DNA from 2 places in the Chelativorans sp. M5D2P16 genome. Region 1 is predicted to be linked to the other one. Evidence: riboswitches for the same ligand, from Rfam matches in the RefSeq annotation. Region 1 holds a riboswitch; the other holds the start of a gene.

The links. A riboswitch is a leader RNA that binds a small molecule or an ion and turns the genes downstream of it on or off. The one in region 1 is predicted to bind cobalamin.
Region 2: another riboswitch for cobalamin. It lies ahead of SIN08_RS01125 (DUF1636 family protein); the one in region 1 lies ahead of SIN08_RS01985 (ABC transporter substrate-binding protein).

The regions. Positions count from the first base shown of each region.
Region 1 is NZ_JAXQNM010000003.1:230,052-244,838, reverse strand. Features, by position in the region: gene SIN08_RS01990 (iron ABC transporter permease) at 1-788, opposite strand, end outside; gene SIN08_RS01985 (ABC transporter substrate-binding protein) at 812-1,867, opposite strand; cobalamin riboswitch at 2,018-2,257, opposite strand; gene SIN08_RS01980 (NAD(P)/FAD-dependent oxidoreductase) at 2,319-3,248, opposite strand; gene SIN08_RS01975 (Rrf2 family transcriptional regulator) at 3,574-4,080, shown strand; gene SIN08_RS01970 (sensor histidine kinase) at 4,439-6,340, shown strand; gene SIN08_RS01965 (sigma-54 dependent transcriptional regulator) at 6,337-7,683, shown strand; gene SIN08_RS01960 (MbcA/ParS/Xre antitoxin family protein) at 7,834-8,247, shown strand; gene SIN08_RS01955 (RES family NAD+ phosphorylase) at 8,244-8,957, shown strand; gene SIN08_RS01950 (AraC family transcriptional regulator) at 8,994-10,013, opposite strand; gene SIN08_RS01945 (tetratricopeptide repeat protein) at 10,120-11,457, shown strand; gene SIN08_RS01940 (efflux RND transporter periplasmic adaptor subunit) at 11,776-12,978, shown strand; gene SIN08_RS01935 (efflux RND transporter permease subunit) at 12,975-14,787, shown strand, end outside.
Region 2 is NZ_JAXQNM010000003.1:53,293-68,079, forward strand. Features, by position in the region: gene SIN08_RS01065 (cobyrinate a,c-diamide synthase) at 1-1,129, opposite strand, end outside; gene cobA (uroporphyrinogen-III C-methyltransferase) at 1,126-1,932, opposite strand; gene cobM (precorrin-4 C(11)-methyltransferase) at 1,929-2,693, opposite strand; gene SIN08_RS01080 (cobalamin biosynthesis protein) at 2,690-3,376, opposite strand; gene cbiE (precorrin-6y C5,15-methyltransferase (decarboxylating) subunit CbiE) at 3,373-4,614, opposite strand; gene SIN08_RS01090 (cobalt-precorrin-6A reductase) at 4,616-5,386, shown strand; gene SIN08_RS01095 (precorrin-3B C(17)-methyltransferase) at 5,350-6,114, opposite strand; partial or broken gene SIN08_RS01100 (precorrin-2 C(20)-methyltransferase) at 6,294-7,013, opposite strand; gene SIN08_RS01105 (precorrin-8X methylmutase) at 7,010-7,645, opposite strand; gene cobG (precorrin-3B synthase) at 7,642-8,907, opposite strand; gene cobN (cobaltochelatase subunit CobN) at 8,904-12,518, opposite strand; gene cobW (cobalamin biosynthesis protein CobW) at 12,523-13,560, opposite strand; gene SIN08_RS01125 (DUF1636 family protein) at 13,557-13,994, opposite strand; cobalamin riboswitch at 14,032-14,244, opposite strand; gene SIN08_RS01130 (GIY-YIG nuclease family protein) at 14,350-14,637, shown strand.

The DNA of each region.
Region 1 (14,787 bases):
AGCCCGACAAAGCCGATCGAGCCGACGATGCTCACCATCGTCGCCGTCATGAAGGCCGCGGCCGCGATCAGCGCCGCATAGACGCGTTTCACCGGCACGCCGAGCGAGGCGGCGGATTGCGTTCCGAAGGCGAAGGCGTCGAGCGCCCGCGCGTGCCCCTGGCACAGGACGAATCCGGCGAGTGCCACGGGGACGGCGAGCCAGACATCCGGCCAGCGCACGCCGGAAAGGTTGCCCAGGAGCCAGAACATGATCCCGCGCGCCTGGTCCGCCGTGGCGGATTTGGTGACGATGAAGGAGGTGAGCGCGTTGAAGAGCTGGGAGCCGGCGACCCCGGCAAGAATGATGGCCGCCGGCCCCCTGCCGGCTCCGAGGGCCAGGAGCGCGACGAGGCCGAAGGCGATCAGCGCGCCGGCGAAGGCGCCGAGCGACAGCGTCAGAAAACCGGAACCGAGCCCCAGGATCGCCACGGCCACCGCGCCGCTCGAAGCGCCCGCGGAGATGCCGAGGATATAGGGGTCGGCGAGCGCGTTCCTGAGCAGCGACTGGAGCACGGCGCCGCAAAGCGCGAGCGAAGCGCCGCAACAGGCGGCGACCAGCGCACGCGCGATGCGATAGTTCCAGATGATGCCCTCGTCGATGGGATCGAGTGCATAGCCCGCCGCCCAGAGGCGGTTCGCCACGGTCTTCAGAACGGTCTCGACCGGAATGGACGTTTCGCCGACGGCGGCGCCGAGCGCCACCGCCCCGGTCAGGGTAACAGCGGCGAGCGTACCGCCCGCGAGCAGGCGAACCGGTGCGGATGCGGTTCTCACTTGGCCAGACCCACCTGCGCAAGGCCCTCGGCCAGAATCTCGATCCCCTCGATGGTGCGGATGGTCGGGTTCATCGCCTGCGCGTCCATGATCACGATCCGGTCCTCCCTGACCGCCGGCATGAGGCTGGTCACCGGATCGGTCCTGAGGAATTCCAGCTTCACTGCGAGATCGTCGGCGGGATAGCGCCGCCGGTCCATCTCGCCCGCGACGATGACCGTCGGGTCGGCCCTGGCGATGGTCTCCCAGCCGATGGTCGGCCACTCTTCCGCGCTGTCGATCACGTTGCGGATCCCGAGTGTCGACATGATGTAGGCGGGCGCGCCGCGGCGGCCGGCGACATAGGGGTCGGTCTGAAGTTCGGCGCTGGAGAACCAGAAGACGGCCGAGATGTCGCCGGTGAGCGTGGCGATCTTCTCCTTCGCCGCCGCCTCGCGTGCCTTCAGATCGGCGATCAGCGCCTCGCCGCGCTCCTTGACGTCGAAGATGCGGGCGAGGTCGTCGATCTCCCGGTAGATCAGGTCCATCGCGAAGGTCTCGGTGCGCAGGCCGTCACCGCCGGTCGAATTGTCCTTGCCGATGCAGTCGGCGGGCGCGGTGTAGACGGGAATGCCGAGGTCGGCGAACTGCGCGGTCGTCGCCACAACGCCCTTCGGGCCGATCTGCGACTCGAACTGCGTGGTGACGAGGGCGGGCTTGGCCGAGAGCACGCTTTCGAAGCTTGGCGCATTGTCGGCGAGCCGCGGGATCTCGGCGTTCACCGCCTCGAACTCCTCGAGAACGGGGCCGAGCCAGAGCGCCGTCCCGACGACCTTGTCGGCAAGTCCGAGAAGATAGAGGATCTCGGTCGAACTCTGGCCGACCGAAACGACGCGCTCGGGCGCCTGCTCGAAGGTTATCTCCTGGCCGCAGTTGGTGAGCGTCAGCGGATAGTGCGTCTGCTGCGCGAACGCAGCCTTGGGGGTGGCTGCGAAGAGGGTGGTGGCAGCGGCGGCGAGAAGGAAACGGAGAGTGCGGCTGTACAAGTGTCTGGTCCTCCGGAAAGGAAGCATGGCGGCACGGGCCCTGGCGCCGGAGGCGGCGTGCGGCTCGCATGGAACGTCCGCTACCGCCGGGACGGCGTAGCGGATCGTGGTCGATTGGTCCGGGAAATCAGGTCTGGCGTGTCGTCATGGTATCCTTTCCGAGCTTCCCCGCTCGTGATCGTGGACTTCCTTGACGGCAGGTCTCCTGGCTCACGGACCAACGGCCTCTCATCTGCCTTCCCGTGCCGGCCGGCACAGTGGCATGACGCGCGATCGCTGCGCGTCACGAGGATGATCGGCATCCGCTCACAGTTGCGGGGGCAGCCACGGATTCGGCCCCTTGCGGGTCTTCCTCACCGTGTTCCCTTTTAATCCCGGCGGCTTTCACCGCCGGGAACCGTCGATGCCCAGTTAGAATGGGGAATGCACCGGACGTCAAGATGGCCGGCAGAAACCGCCTTCGATATTCATTGTTCTTTTACGCAGCCGCGCTGGAAGGCCGTTGCGCCGGCTCGCCGAAGATCAGCGACTGGTGCGCGCCGAAACCGGCCATTGCTCCGGAAGCGGCGGCGAGCGTGGCGTTCGTCATGGCGCTGGCGGCATCGCCGGCTGCAAGAACGCCCGGCACGCTGGTGCGCTGCCTGCCGTCGACGCGGATGAAGGGACCGGTCGGCCCATCCTCGAAGGCGCAGCCGAGCTGGGCGCCCAGATCGCTGGAGAGGGCGGTCTTCGGAGCGACGAACAGGCCCGCCAGTTCCACTGTCCGGCCGTCGGCGAGGCGGACCGCTTGAAGCGCCGGTGCCGTGCCGAGGAGTTCGACGATCGGCGTGCGCTCGATCGCGGCGCCGCGCTCGGTGAGGAGCGCTTCCTGTTCCGCATCGGGTTCGAAGACCCCTTGCGTGAACAGGGTGGTGGGCCCCCAGTCGGGAACCAGCGTTGCCTGATGGACTGCGTTCGGTCCGCTCGCCAGCACGCCGATCGGACCTCCGCCCAATTCGTAGCCGTGGCAATAGGGGCAGTGCAGGACCGAGACGCCCCAGCGCTCCTCCAGCCCGTCGACCGCCGGCAGGGTGTCGCGCACACCGACCGCGAGGATGAGGCGTGCGCCAAGTTCCTCGCGGCCGTCGGCCAGCCTGACGCGAAAGGTATGGTCTTCACGGCGCGCGGTGACCGCTTCGCCCTCGACCTGGACGACGGTCGGATAGGCGGAGAGCTGCCGGGTGGCTTTCGCCATGATGGCGGCGGGTGCTTCGCCGTCCTGGCCGAGGAAGCCGTGGGAGGACCGCGCGAACCGGTTGCGCGGCTCTTTCTTGTCGACCAGCAGGACGCGGCGGCGCGCCCGCGCCAGCTGCAGGGCCGCCGACTGGCCGGCGAAGCTGCCGCCGACGATGATCACTTCGAAGGACATTCGCTCATCTCCATGTAATGTATCTTTTCAAGTTGCATAACGGACAGCGCTCGTCAACACAGAAAACATCACTTGTTACGTGAGCGCGTGTCTGATAGGAGGGAATGCGTTTCGTTGGGATGATCCGGTACGAGGAATCGCGGTCCCATGCCGGGCGTCCTCCGGAAAAGCGAAGCTTTGTCGGGGACCCATTCCGGAGCGCGGAAGAGTCACGAACGGATCCCGGATACCCTCCGTTGGGCTCCGGCTTGCGGGATGAGGCGCCTGAAGCGTGTTCGTTCAACAGGACCCGCTCTCGAGAGATCACCGAAGGAAGGACCGACCGATGCGACGCGACAGCCGCCTGTCCAGGATGCTCCATGTGCTGATCCACATGGACCGCCACTGCAAGCGTGCCACCTCCGAGACCATCTCGGGCATGCTCGGGACCAATCCGGTGGTCGTGCGGCGCATGATGGCAGGCCTGCGTGACAAGGGCTACGTCACCTCCGAGAAGGGGCATGGCGGCGGCTGGGAGCTTGCCTGCGGGCTCGAGGCAATCACCCTGCTGGACGTCTACAAAGCCATCGGCAGGCCGCCACTCTTCGCCATCGGCCCGTCGGTCGATCACCCCGAGTGCCTCGTTGAGCAGGCGGTCGACGCCCGGCTCGAGACAGCGCTGAACGATGCCGAGGCGCTTCTGCTCAAGCGCTTCGCGTCGATCACGGTCGCCGATCTGGCTGACGATTTCGTCACGCGGCTGGGAGATCGCGCCGCGGAGTGGGGGACGAGCTGCGGCGCGCACGACCCTCAGCACGGCAGGTGTTCGCCAGCGCCGATGAACGGGGCTTGAGAGGCCGTCCGAGCTGGACCGGCGGCCCGTCAGCCGCATAATGTCCATTACTCGTCTCCTGCTTCGGAGGAGCGGGAGCCCCCTCTCTGGCGATTTCTAAGGCTTAGCTTCGCTAAACCCAAGAACCGCTTTCTCCCCCGCCAAGGGGGAGATAACGCCGACGCTACCGTTGTTGCCAGTCGCCACGGTTTGCGAATTGCCGGCGCGCTTGTGCGCTCCGGGCTCCCGCTCCTCCAATCTCCCTGAGAAATTCGGGGAGACCCGGTCTTAAAGGGAAGGTCAGCCGTTGCGGCTTGCGTCGGCCCTGCCTTGGCGGCACATTGCGCCCCGGTTTCACCCCTTTCGGGAAGGACGCGACATGACCGAGCGCGGCGACGCGGCCGGTTGCCGCCAAGGAACGACGGCCGGCCAGGACGGCTGGAGGAAGACGGCGCGCGGCTGGCGGCTGCCGGTCGCGGCGCTGCTCGTGGTGCTTGCCGGCGCACTGATTGCCGTGAAGGGCGGGGCCTTCGCCACCAGCACCTATCTCGACCAGGCCGCCGCGCGCGGCGATACCACGCTGCGCCTGGCCGTGGCGGCGCTGCGCGGCCAACTCAACCGCTACGAGGCGCTGCCGGCGCTGATCGCCGACCACGCCCAGATCAAGGCGCTGCTGCGCGACCCGGCCTCCCCCGGCCTGCGTGCACAGGGCAACGCTTATCTGAAGGAAATCAACGCCCTTCTGGAATCCTCCGACATCTACGTCATGCAACCCGACGGTGAGACGATCGCGGCCAGCAACCATGACCGGGAGACGAGTTTCGTCGGCGAGAATTTCAGCTACCGGCCCTATTTCCAGGAGGCCATGGAGGGGCGGCGCGGGCGCTTCTTCGCGCTCGGCACGACATCGCTCAAGCGCGGCTATTATTTCTCCGCGCCCGTGATGGTCGATGGCGCGGTGCGCGGCGTGGTCGTCTTCAAGATCGACATCGAGCCGATCGAGGCCTCCTGGCGCGGCGGCGACCACGAGATCGTCGTCACCGACCCGGAGGGCATCGTCTTCATGACCGGCCGGCCGGAATGGCTCTACACCGGCCTTCTGCCGCTCACCCCCGCGCGGCTTGCGCGCACCGAGGCGTCGCGCCGCTATGCCGATACCAGGCTGCGCCCGTTTCCCTTCACCGCCGCCACCGAGGCCGGCCACGACCTGATGACCGTCTCGGCCGGCGGGCGGGAGCGGGAATACCTGGTGCGCGCGGAGGTCATGCCGGAAGCCGGCTGGACGGTGCGCGTGCTCCTGGAGACCGCCTCCGTGCGCGCCCAGGCGCTCACCAGCGTGGTTGCCGCGCTGCTTCTGCTCGGGCTTGCCGCACTCGCCGCCTTCATCTTCTTCCAGCGCCGCGCCCGGCTGCACGAGCGCATCGCCTTCCAGCGCCAGGCGCAGGAGCAGCTCGAACGGCGCGTCGAGGAGCGGACCGCCGATCTGGCGCTCGTCAACCGCCGGCTGGAAAAAGAGGTGGCGGAGCGGCGCGATGCCGAAAACCGGCTGCGCCAGACCCAGGCCGATCTCGTGCAGGCCGGCAAGCTCGCCGCGCTCGGCCAGATGTCGGCGGCTCTCAGCCACGAGTTCAATCAGCCGCTCGGCGCGGTGAAGACCTATGCCGACAACGCCGCCATCCTGATCGAGCGCAGCCGCCTTGCCGAGGCGCGCGACAATGTGATGCGGATCTCGGGTCTGACCGACCGTATGGCGGCGATCAGCCGCCACCTGCGCAATTTCGCCCGCAAGCCGAACCAGAAGCTCGGCCCTGTGGCGGTCGGCGAGGTGGTCGGCGACGCGCTGGAGCTTCTGGAAGGGCGGCTGAAGGCGGCGCGGGTGAAGGTCGCCGTCGATCTCGGCCCGGAGCCGCTGGCGGCCCGCGCCGGGCCCGTGCGCCTGCAGCAGGTGCTCGTCAATCTCCTCTCCAACGCCGTCGACGCGGTGGAGGGCCAGCCCGAAAGGATCGTCGCCCTGACGGCCCGCGCGAAGGGCGAGGAGGTGCTGATCACGGTGCGCGACAACGGGCCGAGCGTGCCGGAGGCCATTCGCGAGCGCATCTTCGATCCCTTCTTCACGACCAAGGGCGTGGGCAAGGGGCTGGGTCTCGGCCTGTCAATCTCCTACAACATCGTGAAGGATTTCGACGGCACCCTCGCGCTTGCCGAACATCCCGAGGGCGGCGCGGTCTTCACCGTCGCGCTGCACAGGGCCGAGGTCGCCGCCCGCGAGGCCGCCGAATGAGTGCGGGGCAGATATTGCTCGTCGACGACGAGGAGGAGCTGCGCCGCTCGGCCGCGCAATCGCTCGACCTCGCTGGCTTTTCCGTGACGGGTCTCGACGGGGCCGAGCGCGCCCTGGAGCGGGTCGGCTGCGGCTTCAACGGCATCGTCATCACCGATATCCGCATGCCCGGCATCGACGGTATGACGCTGATGAGCCGCATCCGCGAGATCGACGCCGATATCCCGGTGATCCTGATCACCGGCCACGGCGACGTGCAGCTCGCCGTCAAGGCGATGCGGGAAGGCGCCTACGATTTCATCGAGAAGCCCTTCAATGCCCAGCACCTCGGCGACATCGCCGCGCGCGCCCTCGACCGCCGCTCGCTCATTCTGGAAAACCGCCGCCTGCGGGCCGCCGCCGGCAAGCGCGACGACGTGGAGGCGCGGCTGCCCGGCCGCAGCCCGCTGATGGTCGACCTGCGCCACCGCCTGCGCGCGGTGGCCGCGACGGATGCCGACGTGCTGATCATCGGCGAGACCGGCACGGGCAAGGAGGTGGCCGCCCGCGCCATGCACGACGCCAGCCCGCGCGCCGAAAGGCCGTTCGTGGCCATCGATTGCGCGGCACTTCCCGAGACGCTGATCGAGAGCGAGCTTTTCGGCCACGAGGCGGGTGCCTTCCCGGGCGCCATGCGCGCCCGCTACGGCAAGTTCGAGCATGCACGCGGCGGCACCGTGCTTCTCGACGAGATCGGCTCCATGCCGCTCGATCTCCAGGCGAAGCTCTTGCGCGTCATCCAGGAGCGGGCGATCACGCGGCTCGGCTCCAACGAGACCGTGCCGCTCGACGTGCGCTTCGTCGCCGCCTCGAAATCGGACCTCGAGGCGGAGGCCGCGGCGGGCCGCTTCCGTGCCGACCTTCTCTACCGCCTCAACGTTGTCACGCTGCGCCTGCCGCCGCTCGCGGCACGCCGCGAGGACGTGCCGCTGCTTTTCCTCCAGCTCGTGCGCGAGGCGGCCGCGCGCTACCGGCTCGACGAGGTGGAGGTGCCACCGGGCATCGTGGCCGATATCGCCCGGCGCGAGTGGCCCGGCAATGTGCGTGAATTGCGCAACGCCGCCGACCGCTACGTGCTTGGGCTCGGCATCGACAACGAGGCGGCCGGGCAGGGAGATGCGGACGGCGGCCTTGCCGAACGCGTGGCCGCCTTCGAGCGGAGCGTGATCGCCGGCGCCCTGCAGGCCCATGGCGGTAGCCTGAAAGCGGTCTACGAGGCCCTCGGCATCTCGCGCAAGACGCTCTACGAGAAGATGCAGCGCCATGGGCTCCACCGGCACGACCACCGGGGGGAGGGCGGTTAGCCGGCGCGTGCAGACGGGCGCGGCGCGCTGAGGTGTATAGCGCCAGAGCCTCCCGAACTCTTGGGCTTGGCCGAAACATTTGGCCTTATATCATCTAAACCTTGCCAAATGGCCGTCCACGACCTATCTTTGGAAGGCAAGGAGACCGCAATGTCGCTGTTACAGCCAATCGATACCGTCGCCCGCGATTTCAGGCCGGCGCCGATCACCGACGCCGAGGCGGCGGCGATGTTCCGCGCCGTGGTCAACCTGTTCGGGCGATGGGGCCTGACAGACGAACAGGCCGGCGTGCTGCTCGACCTGCCGGCGCGCACCTACCGGCGCTGGAAGGCGGGCGAGATCGGCCGCATCGACCGTGACGGCAAGGCGCGTCTTTCCAACCTCATGGGCATCCACAAGGCGCTGCGCATCATCTTCCGCGAGCCGCAGCGCGCCTATGACTGGGTCGGCAAACCGAACGCCGCGTTCGGCGGGCGCTCCGCACTGGAGGTCATGCTGGAGGGCGAGCTGACCGATCTGATGCGGGTACGCCGCTATCTCGACGCCGAGCGGGGCGGCTGGTGAGCGAAGCCGCGCTTCCGCCTGTCTCGCATATCTCCTGGGATAGCGCGGTGCGGATCATCCGCAGCGTCTTCCCGCCCATCGACCTGTTCGAGGATATCGCCGACCCGGCCGACTGGCCGCTCATCCTTTCGGCCGAGCAGAAGACCAATCCGCGGCTGATGGAATCGGTCGGCAATCTCGACCTGGTGCCGCCCGAGCGGCGTGTCGCCGGCCCCGGTGCGACCTGGCTGATGGCGCCCTTCACCCATGTCAGTCCCGACCGGCCGAGCCGATTCAGCGCCGGACATTTCGGCGTGCTTTACGCGGGGCGCACGTTCGAAACGGCGCTCTTCGAAACCATCCATCACCACGAGCGCTTCATGGTCCGAACCGGCGAGGCGCCCGGCTGGACATCGCAGTTTCGCGAAATCCTCCTCGACATCGACACCCGATTGCACGACCTGCGCGGCGACGAAGCGCGCTGGAAAGCCGTCCTCGACGCAAACGATTACCGGGCCGGCCAGGAACTGGGCGCCGCGCTTCACCGCGTCGGCTCCGACGGGATCGTCTATCCAAGCGTGCGGCATGAAGGCGGCGCGTGCGCAGGGCTCTTCTATCCCGACTGCGCAGCCAACCCCAGGCAGAGCCGGCACATCGACTACCACTGGAACGGCAACCGCGTCGATTTCTACCGCGACGCCGGCAGACACGAGGTCTTCCGGGTCATCTGACGTTGCCGGGCGTCATAGCGCGGGTTCGCCGCCCCATCATGGGCGCGCCATGTGCTCGCGCCGCCAGGCGGCCGGCGGTGTGCCGAAGGCTCGCCTGAAGGCGCGTGTGAAGGCGGCCTCGGATTCATAACCGACGTCGTAGGCGATCTGTGCGATCGGTGCGGAGGTGTCACGCAATTGCGTGGAGGCCCGCTCGAAGCGCAGTCGGGCGAGATAGCGCATCGGGGGGTCGCCGATGGCGCGCGTGAAGCGCTCGGCGAAAGCGGAGCGGGAGCAGGCCAGTTCCCGCGCCAGCGCCTCCGTCGTCCAGCGCCGTGCGAGTTGTCCGTGGAGGAGCGCCAGCGCCCGCCCGACCACCGGATCCCGCACCGCCGCCGCCCAGACATTCACGCCCGGCGGCTGTGCGGCGAAATAGCGGCGCACAGCCTCCATGAACAGAAGCTCGGCGAGCTTTGCAAGCAGCGTGCGCGAACGGGCGTTGTCCTGTGCCAGTTCGCGCGCTGCGAAGCGAAAGGAACTCTCGATCCAGTCGCCCGCGGGTCCCTCGGCGGCCTTCAGCGTCAAAACGCTGGGCAGCATCGCCGTAAGCGCTGTCTGAGGGAGGGTGCTGCCCAGGAAGCCGCACAGGATGCGGGTCCGCGCGCCGCCGCCGCCATAAACGATCCGCGCGAGCGTGCCGTCGGGTGCCGGTTGGATGAGGTGATCGGCGTTCACCGGCTTGAGGTTCAGGGCGCTTCCCATCAGGTGATCGTCGTTGCGCGGCAGGACGACGATCTCTCCGGCGTCGACGGAGACCGCCGGCCGGTCACCCACCTTCAAAACAAGATGTCCTTCGGTGACATAGTGATAGGCGATGATGTGGCGCGGCTCGGGGGTGAACGGCGTGCAGTCCTCCGGTCCGACCTTGGCCGTGATGCACCACGGCGCGGTGAACTCGGCATCGAGGAAAATGCCGCCCGAAAGACGCATCGTGCCCAACATGTCGAGCAGCGCGTCCATCACGGTTCTCCCCTGGCGAAGCGGCGCCGCGGTCAAGAGTTCCGGCGCCTCGGTCATTATCCGTGCCCGGAGAACAGTCTAGCAGCAAACCCGCCGCTTCGGGAGCCGAAAGGCCGCCCGCAGCCGCGACAACGTTTTCCAGACCTCATGGAGGAGACCAACGATGATTTCAGACCGTCAAGGCAATGCCTTGTCCGGCGCCCCGGCCGAGGCCGCGGAGCTGTTCGACGCCGCCGTGGACGCTTTCAACATCTATCGCGGAGACCCGATCGCCCTCGTGGACCGGGCGATCGGGATATCGCCCGATTTTACCATGGCGCATATTCTCAAGGCGCATCTGCTCGGCTTGGCGACGGAGCCCGAGGCCACCAAAGCCGCAAAGAAGATCGTCGCCGGGACGAAACGACTGAAGCTCTCCGATCGCGAGGCATCGCATCTGGCCGCGCTCGATCTTCTCCTCGCCGGCCGGTGGACCGCGGCGGCCGAAGCGCTCGATCGCCATAACATGCTTTACCCGCGCGATATGGTCGCCCTTCAGTCCGGCCATCTGATGGATTTCTACCGCGCCAGTTCCCGGGATCTGCGCGACCGCGTCGCCCGCGTGCTGCCGAAATGGTCGCCGGACACGCCGGGTTATTCCATTGTCCTTGGTATGTATGCCTTCGGGCTGGAGGAGGCGGGCGACTACGTGCGCGCCGAGGATGCCGGCCGCCAGGCGGTCGACCTGCAGCCGCTCGACTGCTGGGCGCACCATGCCGTCGCCCACGTCATGGAGATGCAGGGGCGCGCCGAAGACGGCATCGGCTGGATGATCGCCCGTGAACCGCACTGGTCCGGCGATGACAACTTCTTCAAGGTGCACAACTGGTGGCATCGCTCGCTCTGCCACCTCGATCTGGGTCAGGTGGAGGAGGTGTTCGCGCTCTATGACGGTCCCATCCGCCGGGACCGTAGCACCGTCGCCTTGGACATGGTCGACGCGTCGGCGCTTCTGTGGCGGCTGCATGCCGCCGGCCACGATGTCGGCGCACGCTGGCACGAGCTCGCCGCAACCTGGGACAGCCATGCCGACGGCCGCACTTATCCCTTCAACGACTGGCATGCGGCCATGGCCTATCTCGGTGCCGGACGCCGTCGCGATGTGGACCGCATCCTGACGGCCTATCGCAACGGCCAGGACGAGAACGAAGTCGCCGATTGGGGCCGGCGGACGGCCGTTCCCCTGATCGAGGGTTTTGCCGCCTTTGCCGAAGGCGACTACGAGCGGGCGGCCGAACGCCTCCACGGTGCGCGCTTCATCGCCAATTCCTTCGGCGGCAGCCATGCGCAGCGGGACGTCATCGACTGGACCCTGACGGAAGCCTCGCTGCGCGGCGGCCTGTCCGGCATGGCCGAGGCGCTCGCGAGCGAGCGGCTCGCGCTGAAGCCCCACAGCCCGGTCAACAAGACCTTCCTCAAGCGGGCGGGCACGACCGCGCCCGAGGGCCGGCGGGCGGCCTGAATTCTCGGGAACGCCCGTCCTCTTGGTTCGGGTGGGCGTTCCCAAAGCCGCAAGCCGGCAAAAGACGCGCCTGCCGTGCGGGTCAGGCCTCGCACGGCACGCAAGCTGATAGTTTCCATCATCTTTTTTGAATTGACAATCTGGCCGAAAGGTGAATGAAACGGCGACCGTTCCATGTCGGGTGCCGGCCGAAAGCGATCCGTGAGGACGACCGGCGTGCATCGACAGGATGGTGGGTGGGCTGAGCGTTCATTTTCTAGCAGCAGCACTTTCCTTCCGATAATCAAACTGGTTGCCAGAACAAGGATTCCCCCGGTCATGATCAAGCGGTTCGTCATCGCGCTTCTTCTTCTTGTCCTTGTTTGCGGCGGTATCGTCGGCTTCAATCTCTACCGCAATCAGGCGATTCAAGAGTTCTTCGCCAACATGCCCGTACAGCCGGTGGCGGTTTCGACCGTGACGGTGGAGCCGGCTCAATGGACCCCGGAGATCGAGGCGATCGGTACCGTCAGCGCCACGAACGGCGTCGATCTGACGGTCGAGGCGGCGGGCACCGTCAGTGAAATCGCCTTCGAGGCGAACGAGGAAGTGGAAAAGGACGCTCTCCTCGTCCAGCTCGACGATGCCATGCAGCGCGCCGATCTGGCCTCGGCCCAGGCGCAGGCCAGGCTCGACGAAGCCAATCTGCAGCGCGCGCTGGAGCTGCAGCGCCGCCAGGTGGGTGCCGAGGTGAACGTGGAATCGGCGCGCGCCGCGGCCGAGGCCTCGCAGGCCGCGGTCGCCAAGGCGCAGGCGGCGATCGACCAGAAGCAGATCAACGCGCCCTTTGCCGGCATCATGGGCATTCCGCGGGTGCAGCTCGGCCAGTACATCACGCCGGGAACCGTCGTCGCCACGCTGCAGAGCCTGGAGGTCATGCGCGTGGACTTCACCGTTCCCGAGCAGGAATTGCCGAACCTCAAGATCGGCCAAGCCGTGCGGCTCGGGCTCACCGGCGATGAATTGCCCTTCGAGGGCACCATCAGGGGCATCGATCCGAAGATCGATCCGGTTTCGCGCCTCGTCAACGTGCGGGCCGAGGTCACCAAGCCCGAAGGGAGGCTGACGCCCGGCCAGTTCGTCGAGGTCCGCGTCATCCTGCCGGACGAGGACGGCGTGCTCGCCGTGCCGCAGACGGCCGTCGTGGCGAGCCTCTACGGCGATCACGTGTACGTGGTCGTGCCGGCTGACGAGCAGGACGCGGACGCCTCTGCGGCGTCGGACGCCCAAGCGGCCGGTGAGGGCGGTGAGGACGCCGGTGGCCAAGGCAGCCAGCAAGACGCGCCCTCCCTGGTGGTCAAACAGGTCTTCGTGGAGACGGGCCGGCGCAGCGGGGAGCAGGTGGAGATCCGCAAGGGCATCTCGGCAGGCGACAGGATCGTCACCGCTGGCCAGAACCGGCTCAATAACGGCACCCCCGTCAACGTCTCCGAGGACGACGCCGACACATCTGGGGAAAGCGCACAGGCGAGCGGACAATGAGCTTCTCCGACATCTTCATCCGCCGCCCGGTCCTGTCCACGGTCCTGGGCGCTCTCATCCTGCTTCTCGGCCTCCAGAGCGTCATCAATCTTCAGGTGCGCCAGTATCCGGAGGTCGAGGAGACGGTCATCACCATCACGACGGCCTATCCCGGCGCCAGCGCGGACCTGATCCAGGGTTTCATCAGCGCCCCCATCGCGCGGGCCGTCTCGACGACGGAGAACATCGACTACGTCACCTCCCAGAGTCGGCCGTCGAGCAGCACGGTCACGGTGCAGATGAAGCTGGGTTCCGACCCGGACACGGCGCTGACGGAGGTCATGTCCAAGGTTCAGGGCGTGCGCGGAGAGCTGCCCGACGAGGCCGAGGACCCGGTGATCGTCAAGGGCACCGGCGAGCAGTTCGCCATCATGTATCTGGCGATGCAGAGCCCGAACATGACGGCCGAGCAGCTCACCGAATATATCGAGCGCGTCATCCGGCCCCGTGCGTCCACCGTCCAGGGCGTGGCGGAGGTGCAGATCCTGGGTGCTGCCAATTATTCGATGCGGGTGTGGGTCGATCCGGTCCAGCTCGCCGCGCGCGGCATGACCGCCTCGGAAGTGCTCGACGCCATCAACGCCTCGAACTTCCTGGCCGCGCCGGGCAAGACCGAGAACACCTATGTTGCCTATCCGATCACTGTCGAATCGACGCTGCAGACGGCCGAGGCCTTCGGAGCCCTGCCGCTGAAGTCGGAGAACGGCGAGGTGGTCAGACTGCGCGACGTGGCCAATGTCGAGCTGGGCGCGGAAAGCACCGACACGATCGTCAATTTCAACGGCGAGCCGGGCATCTTCATCGGCATCTATCCAACCCCCGACGCCAATCCGCTGGATACGGCGGCGGCGATGATCGAGGAACTGCCGGCGATCCAGTCAAGCCTGCCCGACGGCATGACCATCACCATGGTCTATGACGCCACCGAGCAGATCGGCGCCTCGATCGAGGAGGTGTTCAAGACCATCGGCGAAGCGGTGGTGATCGTCATCCTCGTCATCCTCCTGTTCCTCGGTTCCTTCCGCTCGGTGCTGATGCCGATCGTGACCATCCCGCTGTCGCTGATCGGGGTGTGTTTCGTCCTCTTCGCCTTCGGCTATTCGATCAATCTCCTCTCGCTTTTGGCCATGGTGCTGGCGATCGGCCTCGTGGTCGACGACGCCATCGTGGTGGTGGAGAACATCCACCGGCACATGGAAGACGAGGGCATGTCGGCCATGCAGGCCGCCTTCAACGGCATGCGCGAGATCTCCTCGGCCGTCATCGCCATGACGATCACGCTCGCCGCGGTGTTTGCGCCGCTCGCCTTTACCGGCGGGCTCACCGGGGCGCTGTTCCGCGAGTTCGCCGTCACGCTCGCCGGCGCGGTCATCCTGTCGGGCGTGGTGGCGCTGACCATCACCCCGATGATGAGCGCGCGCATCCTGCGGGCAGGGAACCCCAGCCGCTTTCAGGCCTTCATCGACCGAACCTTCGAGCGCGTGGAAAACCGCTACGAGCGCCTCGTGGCGGGGTCGCTCAAATACCGGCCGGTGACGCTGATGATCGTCGTCGCGCTCGTCGCGGTCACCGGGTTCATGTTCTTCAACACCTCGAGCGAGCTTGCACCCGAAGAGGACCAGGGCGCGCTCTTCTCGCTGATCACGGCGCCGCGTTACGCCACCTCGGAATACACCGCCCGCTACGTCGACCAGATGATGCAGGTGACCGAGGACCTGCCGGAACTGCGGGCCAGCTTCTCGGCCGTCGCCTTCGGTGGCGGAACCAACG
Region 2 (14,787 bases), 180 kb from region 1:
AGTCGGAAAGAAGCCGTGCCGCGCGGTAGCCGAGATTGATCTTGCGCCGGGCGAAGCTCGTCACATGGCCGAGCAGGCCCGTCATGGCGTGGGTGACGCCGTCGGCATCCTCCAGCGCGGCCCCCAGAACCATGTAGCCGCCGCACTCGCCGTGCACCGGCTTCGTCTCGGCAAAACGGGCGAGCCCTGCCTTGAAACCGGCGGCAGCGGCGAGCTTCCCCGCGTGAAGCTCCGGGTAGCCGCCCGGCAGCCAGCAGGCGTCGCAGGAAGCCTCCGGCGCCTCGTCGGCGAGCGGCGAGAAGGGGATGAGCTCCGCCCCCGCCTCGCGCCAGTGCCGGGCCGAATGGGGGTAGACGAAGGAGAAGGCTGCATCCTGCGCGATGGCGATGCGCTGGCCGGGTGGCGGCAGGAAGTGTCCCTCCTCCGTTCCGGCGGCGGAGAGGGAGGCTGCGGCGCGCAGGATCGCGTCGAGATCGAGCGATGTTTCCATGACGTCCGCCAGGCGCTCGATGAAAGCTTCGAGCGCGGCGTGCTCGCTCGCCTGAACGAGACCCAGATGCCGTTCGGGAAGCGCCATGTCGGGATTGCGGTAGATCGCGCCGAGGACGGCAAGTCCCGCCGCCTCGATGGCCTCGCGCGCCTGCCGTTCGTGCCGTTCACTGGCGACCTGGTTGAGCACCACGCCGGCGATCTTCACGTCCGGATCGAAGGTGGCGAAGCCATGGGCGACGGCCGCCGCCGTTTGCGACTGGCCGGAAATGTCGAGCACGAGCAGTGCCGGCAGCCGATGGCGCCGGGCGAGATCGGCGGCCGCACCCGAGCGCCCGTCCTCGGTGCGCACCCCGTCGAAAAGCCCCATGGCGCTTTCCACAATGAGCGCGTCGGCGCCGTCGGCCTGTCTGGAAAGCAAGGTGTCCAGCAATCCGGGTGCCATCGCCCAACTGTCGAGATTGACGCCCGGTCGCCCGGTCGCGGCGGCGTGGAAGCCGGGGTCGATATAGTCCGGACCCGACTTGGCGCCGGCGACGACAAGGCCCCGGCGTCGCAACGCCCGCATCAGGCCGATGGCGACGCTGGTCTTGCCGGAGCCGGAACGCGGCGCGCCGACGATGAGGCCACGGGTGGTCATAAGGCCAATGCTCCTTCCTCTTGCAATCGGTGCAGCGTTTCGCGCATGCCGACGATCTCGCCCACGACGATCAGCGCCGGTGCGCCAAAGCCCCTGGCGCGCGCCTCTTCTGCGATATCGCCCAGCGTGCCGATAAGTACCCGTTCCTCGGCCGTGGTCGCGGCCATGAGGACGGCGGCCGGCGTGGCTTTCGCAAGCCCGCCCGCCGTCAGGGCGTCGGCGATCCGGTCCAGGTTGCGCATGCCCATGTAGATCACCAGCGGCTGACCGGTCTTTGCCAGCGCGGCCCAGTCGAGATCGTCTTCCGTACCCGCTGCGTGGCCGGTGACAAGGATGACGGCCTTGTTGACGCCGCGCAGCGTGGCCGGAATGCCGGCCGCGGCGAGCGCCCCGAAGGCGGAGGTGATGCCCGGCAGGAAGCGGAAGGGAATGCCGGCTTCCGCGAGCGCCAGCGCCTCCTCCCCGCCGCGGCCGAAAGTGTTCGGATCGCCGCCCTTCAGCCGCAAGACGCGGCGGCCGGCCCGCGCTCTTTCCACCATCAGGCGGTTGATCTCGTCCTGCGGAGTGGAGGGCTTGCCCCCGCGCTTGCCGACGAAAAGACGCTCCGCGCCCGCCGCCGCCTTCAATACATCCGGCTCGACGAGTGCATCGTAGATGACGGTATCGGCCCGGCCGAGCGCGGCCACCACGTCGAGCGTCAGACAGCCGAGCCCGCCCGGCCCTGCGCCGGCAAGCCAGACATGGCCCGGCTCGAAGGCCGCCGGGGCGTAAGCCAGCCGCGCTATCGCGTCACCAAGGCTCATAGCCCCTCCCGGCCCCTGAAGCGCCGCTGATAGGCGGCATCGTAAAGCGCGCTTTCGCGAAAGCCTTCCGCCCCGAGGCCATGCCCGACGAAGATGATCGCGGTCCGTTCGATCGGGCTGCGTGCGACCTCGCCCTCGATCGTCGCCAGCGTGCCGCGCACGATGCGCTCGTCCGGCCATGTGGCACGCGCGACGATCACCACCGGGCAATCACGCCCGTAAAGAGGTGTAAGCTCCGCCACGATCTCCCCGAGCTTGTGGATGGCAAGGTGGATGGCGAGCGTGGCGCCCGTGCGGCCGAACGCTTCCAACGTCTCGCCTTCCGGCATCTTCGAGGCACGGCCGGAAACGCGCGTCAGCACGAGGCTCTGGGCGACCTCCGGGATGGTGAGCTCCCGCCCCAGCGACGCTGCCGCGGCGGAGAAGGCCGGCACGCCGGGCGTGAGCGTATAGTCGATGCCGAGCCGCTCCAGCCGCCGGATCTGCTCGGCCACCGCGCTCCAGACCGAAAGGTCTCCCGAATGCAGCCGGGCCACGTCGCGTCCCGCCTCGTGGGCGGCCAGATATTCGGCCTCGATCTCGTCGAGCGACAACGGCGCGGTGTCGACGAGCCTGGCGTCCGCCGGACAATGGGAAAGCAGTTCGCCGGGCACGATGGAGCCGGCATAGAGGCAGACCGGGCAGCGGGCGAGCAGGTCGCGTCCCCTGACGGTGATGAGATCCGCCGCGCCGGGGCCGGCGCCGATGAAATGTACGGTCATGTGTCGTCCCTGTCTTGCGCGATGGCGCATGTGACGTTGCCTGTTGCGATGCGCGGGCCCAGAAGGCGCCCCTCTTCGCCCACTGCAGCGAGCGCGGCTGCCTCGGCGAGCGAAGGAACGCCGGTCGCGGCCAGGGAAGCGGCCGAGCGGGTGAGGCAGCGGGCCGAGACGCGCTTCAGATCGCATTCTGAAACTGTTATCAGAGGTAATCCCAAAAATTCCGCCGCTCCGGCAATGCCAGGCTCGTCTCCTTTTGAGGCAGCAGTGGCGAGGGCGTCGATTTGCGGGTGTGGCGCCTCTGCCCCGCCGACGGGTTGAGACGTATCTCCCGAAAGGATCGGCAAACCCGCACTCTTGCGATTTCTAACACTTAGCCTCCGCTTTGCTCCGGCTAAGCCGTTGAAATCGCTTTCTCCCCCGCCAAGGGGGAGAAAGGCGCCCGCACCAGTGAGGCCATCAATCTCCACCGCCGGCAAGTTGTGGCGCAGCAGCGGCGCCTCTTTCTCCCCCTTGGCGGGGGAGAAAGTAAATTCCTGGGCTTGGGCAGCGCACAAGTCCTTGGAATTTACAAGAGAGGGGGTCGGCCGATGCTGTTGCAACAACGCAGCCAGCGCCGCCTCCACCGCCGCGAGTACGTCGCCCACGGCCACGCCTTTGCGGCAGCCGATCCCTGCGACCCTCATGGCTTCCTCCAGGCCCATTGGGTGACCGGCATGGCCGGTCGCCAGCCGGTCATCCCGCCGATGGGTGCTGCGCGGGAGAGCGCGATCCGGGTGAGATCGCCGCCGATGCGGGCATGGAGATGAAGGAGAACGGCTTCCATCTCCAGCGTCACCCCATTGGCAACCAGGCGCCCGCCGAACGCAAGCGCCGCGACGGCCGCATCCATCACGCCTTCGTCGCTGCCCCCGCCGCCGACGAATATCGCATCCGGTGCGGGCAGGTCTTCGAGCGCGCCGGGCGCCGCGCCTTCGACCACCCTCAGGTCCGGCACGCCGAGTTCCGCGGCGTTCCCGTATATGCGCCGTGCCCGTTCCGCGTCTTGCTCGATCGCCACCGCGCGCATGGAGGGATGCGCCAGCATCCATTCGATGGCGACGGAGCCGGCGCCCGCCCCGATGTCCCACAGCAACTCCCCGCGCCGCGGCGCGAGCGCGGAAAGCGTGACCGCGCGGATTTCGCGCTTGGTGATCTGCCCGTCATGATCGAAGAGATCGTCAGCAAGGCCGGGGCCGAGTGGCAGGACGCGCGCACCGGCAGCTTCCCGCATCTCGATCGCCACCACGTTGAGCGGATCGAAAGCGCGCTCGTCAAGTTCCCCGGCGGGGAAGGTGCTCACCTTCTCGCGCGGGCCGCCCAGCGCCTCCAATATGTGCACGCGCGCGGCGCCGAAGCCGTTGCGCCGAAGCAGGGCGGCAACCGCCTTCGGTCCGTCGCCGTCGGAGGTGAGCGCGATGACGCGCCGGCCCGGATGGAGCAGCGGCAGGATGCGCTCGACCGCCCGGCCGTGCAGCGAGACGGTCTCCACCTCCTGGAGCGCCCAGCCGAGCCGGGCGGCGGCAAGGCTGAAGGCGGAAGGTGCCGGGACGACCTGCATCTCGGCGGCGTCCACGTGGCGCGCCAGCGTGGCGCCCACGCCGAAATGAAGGGGATCGCCCGAGGCGAGCACGCAGACCCTGCGTCCGCGCAAGCCCAGCACCTCGGTCATGGCGCTGTCGAAGGGCACCGGCCATGGCCGCGCCTCACCGCCGATCAGCGATCCGGCCAGATCGAAATGACGCCGGCCGCCGAAGACGAATTCCGCCTGCGCGATGAGATCGCGCGCTTTCGGGCTCAGCCCGTCGGCGCCGTCCTCGCCGATGCCGACGATGACGAGCCATTTCTCCGTTGCGCCGGCACGGGTCCATTCTCTAGATGGCATGATGAACCCTCGGCACGTTCTCATCCTCGGCGGCACGGGCGAAGCGCGACGGCTTGCCGAAGCGCTGGCCGGCGAGCCTGCCCTCAGCGTCACCCTGTCCCTGGCAGGACGTACTTCGAACCCGCGCGCGCAGACAGGTCATGTGCGCGTCGGCGGCTTCGGGGGCGCCGATGGCCTGGTGCGCTACATGCGCGAGAACGGCATCGGCATCCTGGTCGACGCCACCCATCCGTTCGCCGCCCGCATTTCGCAGAATGCCGAGCGCGCGACGACTGAAGCCGGAGTGCCGCTCGTGAAACTGGAGCGCCCGCCCTGGCAGGCCGTCGAGGGCGACCGCTGGGTCGAGGCCACGGACGCGGCGGAAGCCGCGCGCCTTCTCGGCGCGGCACCGCGCACGGTCTTCCTCGCCATCGGCCGGCAGGAACTCGTGCCCTTCGCGGCCTTCTCCCAGCACGCCTACATCATCCGCAGCGTCGATCCGGTAGCGCCAGAGGACGCGCCGGCCGGGGCGCGCTTCATCCTCGAACGCGGGCCCTTCGACGCGGCGGCGGAGCGGGCGCTGCTTGAAGAAAACGGCGTCGACATCGTCGTGGCCAAGAACAGCGGCGGCGAGGCCACCTACGGCAAGATCGCCGCGGCGCGTGCGCTCGGCCTGCCCGTCGTCATGGTGCGCCGGCCCCGGCCGCCGGCGGAGGGCGGCATTGCCACGGTCGAGGAGGCGGCGGCGCGCATCCGTCATATGGCGGGTCTCCCGGTCGAACGGGGAGAATAGACGAGCGGCGCCCTGCCCTTGCGTTCGATCACGCGTGTCTCCGCCGAGCCGACGATGATGCAGGTCGCCATGTCGGCCTGGTCGGGGCGGGCTTCGCCGAGCGTGGCCACGGCCATGTGTTCGTCGGCCCGGCCGACGGCGCGGCCGAAGATCACCGGTGTCGCCTCCGGCAGGATTTCGCGCAGGATCTCGAAAGCGCGCCCAAGCTGCCACGGCCGGGCGCGGCTGATGGGGTTGTAGAAGGCGAGCACGAAGCCGGCGCCGGCGGCTGCCCGCAGCCGCGCCTCGATCACGTCCCAGGGCTTCAGATTGTCCGAGAGCGAAACGGTGCAGAAATCGTGTCCCAGCGGCGCGCCCGCGCGGGCGGCGACGGCGAGCATGGCGGTGATGCCCGGCACGACGCGAAAGTCGATTTCGCGGCCGCTGATCGGATCTTGCTCAATCGCCTCGCATATCGCCGCAGCCATGGCGAAGACACCAGCATCGCCGCCCGAGACGACCGCCACGCTGCGGCCCGAAGCCGCCATTTCGAGCGCGGCGCGGGCCCGGGAGAGCTCTTCGCGATTGTCAGAGGCGTGGCACGTCTGATCGGGTGCAAGCTCCAGCCGGTCGAGATAGGGGCCGTAGCCGAAGAAATCGCTCGCCGCCTCGATCGCGGCGCGCGCTTCCGGCGTCGTCTGGTCGGGATTGCCGGGGCCGAGACCAATGACGGTGAGGCTGCCGGTCATGGCCGGTTCCTCGGTTCTGCAAGGGCGGCGGCGGCTGCAGCGCTGCTCCCCCTCACCGATCCCGCTTCGTGGGGGAGAGAAGCCGCCGGCCGCGACGTAGGGTGCTCTTCCTGGCCCGGACCTGATCCGGAGTGGCCCGCGAATCGGGCCGGTGAGGGGGCAGCGCCGGCGTCTTCGTCTTGCTCTCGCCAGCCGGGCACGAGCACGATGGAGAAATAGGCCGCCCTGTCGTCCGGCTTGTCGGCGAGGGGCATGGCGACCATTGATTCCATCGTGCCCCGTTCGACGAACATCGCCTCATCCAGCTTGCCGGCGCCTGCCAGCGCGCGGCGGATCTTCGGCAGGTTGCGCCCGACCTTCATGACGATCGCGGCGTCCGCGCTCGCCAGCCGGCTTGTCAGCTCCGCCTCGGGCAACGTGCCGGGCAGCACCGACAGCACATCGTCCCCCTGGGCGATCGGCAGGCCGACCGCCGACCAGCAGCCGGACATGGCCGTGACGCCGGCGATGACCTCGGTCGGATAGCGGCCCGCGAGCCGCACATGCAGGTGCATGTAGGAGCCGAAGAAGAGCGGGTCGCCCTCGCTCAGAACGGCCACCGTGCGGCCAGCCTCAAGATGCGCCGCGACGGTGCGGGCGGACTCCTCGTAGAACGCCTCGATAGCGCGCCGATAGGTCGGGTCGTCCTTTGGGATCTCGGTCGTCACCGGATAGAGAAGCGGCAGTTCCACCACGTCGGGTTGGATGTAACGCGCCACGATCGTCCGCGCATTGGACATGCGCCCCCGCTTGGCGAAATGGGCGACGACGTCGGCCTGCGCCAGCGCCTTGACCGCCTTGAGCGTGATGAGCTCCGGGTCGCCCGGCCCGGTGCCGACGCCGATCAGCCGCCCGCTCATAGGCCAGCCCTCGCGAGCGCATTGACCGCAGCCGCCGCCATGGCGCTGCCCCCGAGCCGCCCGCGCACGATAGCGAACGGGATGCCGTGATCGCCAGCCGCAAGTGCCTCCTTCGATTCCGCGGCACCCACAAAGCCCACCGGCATGCCGATGATGGCGGCCGGCCTCGGCGCGCCGGCCTCGAGCATGTCGAGAAGATGAAAGAGCGCCGTCGGTGCGTTGCCGATGGCGACCACCGCGCCTTCGAGCCGGTCGCGCCACAGCTCCAGCGCCGCCGCCGAACGCGTATTGCCGATCTTTGCGGCAAGCTCCGGCGTGCGCGGGTCGCGCAGCGTGCAGACCACGTCGTTTCCGGCCGGCAGCCGCGCGCGCGTGATGCCGTGCGCCACCATCTCGGCATCGCAGAAGATCGGGGCGCCCTTTGCGAGGGCCGCCCGCGCGGCCTCCACGAAGCCGGCCGAGAAGACGAAATCCCGCGCCGCCTCCACCATGCCGCAGGCATGGATCATGCGGACCGCCACATCCGCTTCCCCCTGGGCGAAGCGCGACAGGTCCGCTTCCGCCCGGATGATAGCAAAGGATTTCTCGTAGATGGCGGTGCCGTCGCGGATATAGTCGGAATGGATGCTCATGAATTTTGCCCTTGCATGGAGGCGCGATCGTCTTCGGCCAGTTCTTCGAGCAGCGCCTCGAGGTCCGGCGCGCGGTCTGCGCCGTCGTGCATTATCTGGTGGCCGTCTTCGGCGCCCAGCAGCGTCACAGCGGGACCGGACGGCCGGGCACACTGTTTCGCGCAGCCGGAGATGTGGACCGGGTTTTGCCGCGGCAGATCCGGCCGCCGCGCCACCAGCCGATCGGCCAGGCGCTTCGTGGCGAGATGGGCCGAGGCGCAGGCGGGGCGGCCCGCGCAGGTGGCGATAAAGAGACGCGGGTCGGCGCCGTCGACGACGAGACCGGCCTCCTCCGCATCCGTCAACAGCACCTCGTCCTCATTTCCTGAAAGGCCGAGAACGAGCAGGCCGCGCCCCGGCGCGAGGCGGTTTTCGCGGTTTTCGCCAATGCTTTCGGCAAAGCGGGCAAGAGCGCCGCTGTCGATCTGGCCATAGGCCAGCGCGAAGCCGCGCGCCTGCCCGCCGCCGGCGAGGTGGAAACGGCCGACCGGCAGGCACGGCTCTGATCGGCCGGTCGCTGGCGTGGGCACGCGGCCGGTGATCGCGGCCAGTTCGGCATCGGAAACATCGCGGGCGCGGGCGGTCGGGCCGTGCTCGGCGACAGCGGCAAGAACACGCAGCGTGATCTCCGCCGCCTCGCTTTGCGAAAAGCGGCCGAGCACACGGGCGGTGGACGATGAGCCGCCGACACGGAGGAGCCAGGTGATGGCGCTTTCTGCGCAGATGCCGCGCCCCTTCGCCCTTTCAGCCAACTCTTCTCCTGCCACCGCCTCCAGCTTTACATCAGCGATTATTCCGCCAAGGCCAAGCACGCCGCCGCCATCCACCGTCACGGAGACCTTCGGCCCCAGCCGTGACGCGAGCCCGAGTGCTTCGGCGCGCTCGCGGATCTCGCGCGCGCGTTCACGCGGGTCGGCCGCCTCGTCCCTGTCGAGCCCGGCAAGCGGGTTTGTCTCGACCGGCAATCCGGAGCGTACGGCGATACCGAGCGCATCCACCTGCGCGGCCAACCCGCCGGTGCTTTCCAGCGTCAGCCCCCTCACCTGCAAGCTGCCGCGTGCGGTGATCTCGACAATGCCGTTGCCGAAGCATGCCGCCGCGCGGGCGAGCCCGGCAAGTTGGCGGCCGGAGAGCCCGGCCACCGGCGTCAGGCGCGCGAGCAGGCCGTCGCCGGTCTGCATCGGCTCCAGCAGGGTGGGACAGGCGCCGCGCCGGCTGCTCATGCCGCTTCCTCCTCCGCCCGCGCCTCGGAGATCAGCGCGGCAAGGTCGTTGTCGACGGAATTGCGCAGCGGATGCCACAGCCCGCGGCGGCGCGCATCGGCGAAGCGCTCGGCCACGGCGCGCAGTGCCGCCGGGTTTTCCCGCAGCATGAAGTCGCGCAGGTGCGCGTCCTCCAGATAGGCCTTATGCACGGCCTCGATCAGCGCGGGGGAAATAGCCTCGGTCGTCTCGGCAAAGCCCACCAGCCGGTCCACGGTCTCGGCGAACTCCGCCGCCCCGCGCGGCCCGTGGCGCATCTGCCCTTCGATGAAACGCGGATTGAGCGCGCGGGCGCGGACGGCGCGGGTGACCGCCGCCGCGAGTGAACGGGCACGCGGGCGGGCGGGATCGGTGGTGTCGAGCACGACGAGATCCGCCTTGCCCCCGAGTGCGGCGACGGCCGCCGAGAAGCCGCCGATGAAGGCGACGTCGGCGGTGCCCTCGAGAAGGTCACGGCCGGGATCGTCGCCCGCATGGACAAGGAGATCGGCGCCGGCGACACGCTCGGCAAAGGCGCCCGGCACAGAACGCCCCTCCCCTTCCGCGCCGCCGAAGGCATGCGAGGCGGCGTCGAGATAAGCCTGGCCGAGCTCGGCGCGCTCGTCCCAGTCGCCGTGCGACAGGCGCTCCTCGATGCCCGCGCCATAGGTGCCGGGCGCCGAGCCGAAGATGCGCGCCGGCGCCCTGCCCTCGCGTTTTGCGGCCAGAGCCAGCGGGTTCTCGTCCTCCGCCTCCTCGCGGGCGGCCACGGCGGCCACGGCGGCGTCGATGAGCGCGATCTGCACGGGGAACATGTCGCGGAACAGGCCGGAAATCCGCCAGGTGACGTCGATGCGCGGCCGGCCGATCGCGGCCGGCGGCAGCACTTCGATACCCGTGACGCGGCCGGTCGCCCTGTCCCATTGCGGGCGGCAACCCATAAGCGCCAACCCTTGAGCGATCTCCTCGCCACCGGTGCGCAAGGACGCGCTGCCCCAGAGGTCGAGCACGAGCGCGCGCGGATAGTCGCCATGTTCCTGCAGATAGGCGCGTACGATCTCCTCGGCCGCAGCCTCGCCGAGCGCCACGGAAGTCGGTGTCGGCAGGGTGCGCGGGTCGGCGGTGAAAAGATTGCGGCCGGTCGGCAACACGTCGGTGCGCCCGCGTGCCGGCGCGCCCGAGGGGCCCGGCGGCACGCGCTTTCCGTCGAGCGCGGCGATGAAGGCCGTGCGCTCGCGTTCGGCACTTTCCCGCCGCAGGGGCTCGGCACCGTCCTCCGCGCGGCCATAGACATGCAGGCCGTCCTTGATGGCGAAATCCTTGAGGTCGCACAGCCAGGCATCGATCCTGAGCAGGGCTTCTTCCGGATCGTCGCTCTCCGACACCCCTGCTTCGCGAGCAAGCCCGCTTTCCCCCGCCGTCTCGACAATCAGCTTCGCCAGCCGGTCGCGGCGGCGCCGGTCAAGACCGTCGGCCTGGGCGAACTCGTCCACCAGTCGCTCGAGTTCCTGCTGCTCTTCGGAAAGTCCGGCGCCGACGAGCGGCGGCGTGAGATGGCCGAGCGTGACGGCGGCAATCCGGCGCTTGGCCTGGGCGGCCTCGCCGGGATTGCTGACGATGAAGGGGTACACGACCGGCAGCGGCCCGGCGACGATCTCCGGGAAGCAGGTGCGGCTCAGCGCCACCGCCTTGCCGGGCAGCCATTCCAGCGTGCCATGGGCGCCGAGATGCACGAGTGCGTGACAGCCGAGCGCTGCCCGCAGCCATACGCCGAAGGCGACGAGATGATGCCGGGGCGGCAGGAAGGGATCGTGATAGTCCACCCGGCGGTCGGCCGCGCGGCCGCGGTCCGGCGCGAAGCAGATGGTGACATTGCCAAAGCGGGCGGCACGGAAGCGGAAGGCGCCGTCGATCAGGTCTTCCTCGGGCACACCCCATGCGGCTTGCACGGACTCGCGCACCTCCACCGGCAGGTTTGCAAAGGCCGCGGCGTAGTCTTGCCCGGAGAGGGAATCGCCCTCCCGTTCCAGAAGGCGCATCAGATCGCGCGGCGTTTCGGGGATATCCTCGACTTGATAGCCCTCCGCCTTCAGGTCGCGCAGCATCTCGATGGCGCTTTGCGGCACGTCGAGGCCCACGGCATAGCCGGCGCGCCCGGTGGCGGCCGGATAGTCCGGCAGGATGATGGCGAGCTTGCGCGCCGCGCGCGGCGTCGCCTGCAGCTTGAGGTTGGCGGCGATGCGGTCGGCCACCTGTTCCACCCGGTCCGGCTCGGGCCGGTTCACCTGCAGGCCGACGGCAAGGGCGGGGTCGGTCTCCTGCGGCTCCTTGAAGGAGATGGCGCCGGCCATGATGCGCCCGTCGAGTTCCGGCAGCACGACATGCATGGCGAGATCGGCCGGCGCGAGGCCACGGTCGCCTTTCTCCCACGCCTTGCGCCGCGTGGTGGCGACGGCCACCTGGAAGACAGGCAGGCCAAGCCGGTCGAACAGCGCCTCGCCCTCGCCCTCCATGCTGCTGGCGAAGGCGGTGGCGGTGATGAGGGCGGCGGTCTGCAAAGCCTTCACCGTCTCGTCGAGAAGCTGCCGGGCGGTGTCGTCGCGCAGGGTGGCGACGAAGATGGGCACGGCGCGTATGCCCCGCTCCTCCAGCGCCTTTGTCAGAGCATCGATGGGTGCGACGTCGCTGGCCAGAAGCATCGAACGGTAGAAGATGATGGGTACGACGGGGCTGGTGCCCTGAGCTTGGGATGCGGCTTGGCTCTCTCTCTTGCGATTTCTAACACTTAGCTTCCGCTTCGCTCCAGCTAAGACGTTGAAATCGCTATCTCCCCCGCCAAGGGGGAAATAGGCGCCGGCTTCAACGCCGCTGCCACTCTCAGATGCCGGAAATGTGGAGGAACGGAGCCGCGAGGGGTCCCTCTCCCCCTTGGCGGGGGAGAAAGCAAATTCTTGGGCTTGGGCAACGCCCAAGTCCCTAGAATTTGCAAGAGAGGGGGCCGGCAAAACACGTCGAGCAAAATACTCCACTCCCACTACGCCTGCCCCCGGCGCGTAACATCCGGCTCTTGCCAATGGGCGCGGTTCACCCGTTTCCACTTCGCGGCCGGCGAGCCGCGCCATGTGGCGGACGGCAAGACCGATGTTCTCAGGCCCACCCTCGTGAAAGCAGGCGAGCAGCGCCGCATAGCTGTTTTCGGACACGGTCGAGAGCGTCGCCAGGCGCTCGTCCCGTTCCCCACCCTCACCGGGCAGGAGCGCCAGCGCGATCCCTTTCTCGCGCGCCATGGCGGCGAGGCGGTCGCAACCGTAGCGCCACCAGTCATGGCCGCCGAGGATGCGGGCGACCACGACGCGCGCATGGGCCGCCACGCTGTCGACCCAGAGATCCACCGACATGGGATGGCGCAGCTCGCGCAAGGGGGCGAGCCTCAGCGAAGGCAGCGCTTTTTCGTCTGCCTTCCAGGCCGCGGCAATGCCCGAAAGGTCGCTGTCGGTAAAGGACAGCGCCACCATCTCCGCCGGGCTCTGGCGAAGGTCGACCGGCTCGATCAGGTCGTCGAGCGAGGCGGAGCTGGTGGCGAGGATGTGCATCGTTTCATGCCGCCAGGAGCTTCTCGACCGCCGTCCGGTCGAGGCCCTTGAGGCCGATGACGACAAGACGCGTGCCGCGTGCCTCGTCCGCCTTCCAGGGGCGGTCGTAATGATGCGTCACGCGCGGACCGACGGCCTGGACCAGGAGCCGCATCGGCTTGCCCTCCACATGGGCGAAACCTTTGAGCCGCAGAACGTTCTCCGCTTCGGCCGCCGCCGCCACCTTGCGGGCCAGCGCCTCGGGGCTCGCCACTGCCGGCAGGTCGAGTACGAATGTGTCGAAATCGTCGTGCTCGTGATCGTCGGCGCCGTCATGATGCGACTTGCGGTTCTCGATGTCGTTCTCGACCGCGAGCCCGAGACCGAGCAGCACGCCCACATCGACCTTGCCGTTCATGCCGGGCACGATCTTGGTGCCGGCGCGGACATGGCCGTTCATGCGGCCTTCGGCGCTGGCGAGGTCGCCTTCATTCAGAAGATCGGCCTTGGAGAGGATGATGAGATCGGCGCAGGCTACCTGGTCGTCGAAGACCTCCTCGATGGGATCGTCGTGGTCGAGCGATTCGTCGGCCACCCGCTGCGCGGCGAGCGCCTCCATGTCGGCCGCCACCTGGCCGCCGGCCAGCGCCGGCCCGTCGACCACCGCCACCACGCTGTCGACCGTCACGCGGCTCTTGATCCCCGGCCAGTTGAAGGCCTGTACCAGGGGCTTCGGCAGCGCCAGCCCCGATGTCTCGATCAGGATGTGGTCCACCCTCGGTTCGAGTGAGAGGATCCTGTCGAGTGCCGGCGCGAAGTCGTCGGCCACGGTGCAGCAGATGCAGCCATTGGCCAGTTCCAGCACATCGTCGTCCGTGCACCCCTCGAGCCCGCAATTGCGCAGGATCTCGCCGTCGATGCCGATATCGCCGAACTCATTGACGAGCACGGCGATCCGGCGCCCGCCTGCCTGTTCCAGCACGTTGCGGATCAGCGTCGTCTTACCGGCGCCCAGAAAACCGGTGATCACCGTGCAGGGCACGCGTTGGAGAGCGGCGGTCATGGAATCTCCTTCAGGCTGTCATAGGTGGGAATGCGTGCGATAAGCCCCCGCTTGAGCGCCTGGGGCCGGCCGCGAAAGGGCATGAAGCCGTCCTCGGAGCGGGCGAACAGCGCCGCACCCGCGATCAGGTCTTCGCCGCTGCCCGGCTGCAACTCGCCGAAGACATAGGACCAGCACCCCTCGCGCAGGATCGCCGCGGAAAGGCCGCGCTTGCAGTTGCCGAGGCAGGCCACCTGCCGCACGCGCACACCGCCTTCCGCGCCAGCCCGGGCCGCCTCCCTGGCAAGCCGGCTGCCCGGGCGGGGCACATCGTCGCCATCTCCCGGACGCCGGCACGAGCTGCACACGACGACGGTCACCGCCTCGAGCGGGTCCGGTTCGCAGAAATCGCTGGTGGAAGAAGAATCCGCCGGTTCTGGAAAGTCGCTTTTCAAAGTCGCATCCTTTGCCCGGGTCACCCGCCGGGCGGTAGGCGTTCACAATCACGACGGCAGGTCTCCTGGCTCACGGATCACCGCCTTCCGCCGCCTTCCCGAATGCCCGGCCGGGCTTTCAGTGGCCTTGTGGCGAAGGGCTCTCCGCTTACAGTTGCGGGGACAGCTGCGGAATTGCCCGAAGGCGCACCGCATTCCCTCTTAGCTCCCGTCCGGAAGGGACGCGAGAACCGTCGGCGGCCATTTAGAGCCGGCACGACGGCGCTGTCAACGCGATTGCGCTCACATACCGGGTCATCTCTGCGAATGTAACTTCTCGTTGAGCTCGCCTGGTTCTTATGCTCTGGTCAGATGCATGGGAGGGTATGTCTACATTCTCGCATCGCGCAAAAACGGCACGCTCTATACGGGAGTTACCAGTGATCTCGAGCAGAGAATTTGGGAGCATCGCGAGGGCATCACTGGTGGTTTCACCGTAAAGTACGGCGTGAAGCGGCTGGTGTGGTATCGCGACTATCATGACATCCGCGACGCGATCGAAGACGAGAAGCGCATCAAGAGATGGCGCCGGAAATGGAAACTCGAACTGATCGAATCCGTGAACCCGCAATGGGACGATCTCTACGAGACACTGAACGGATAGCGAACCACCCCACCGCGTCATCCCGGCCGACCAGCGGGAGAGCCGGGACCCATTGAGAGGCGCAGGCGGATGCTGGGTTCGGCGAGGCGGTGATGGCGGGCGCCCCGGCGAATACCCGGCCGCGCTGCCCAATGGGTCCCGGATAACCCT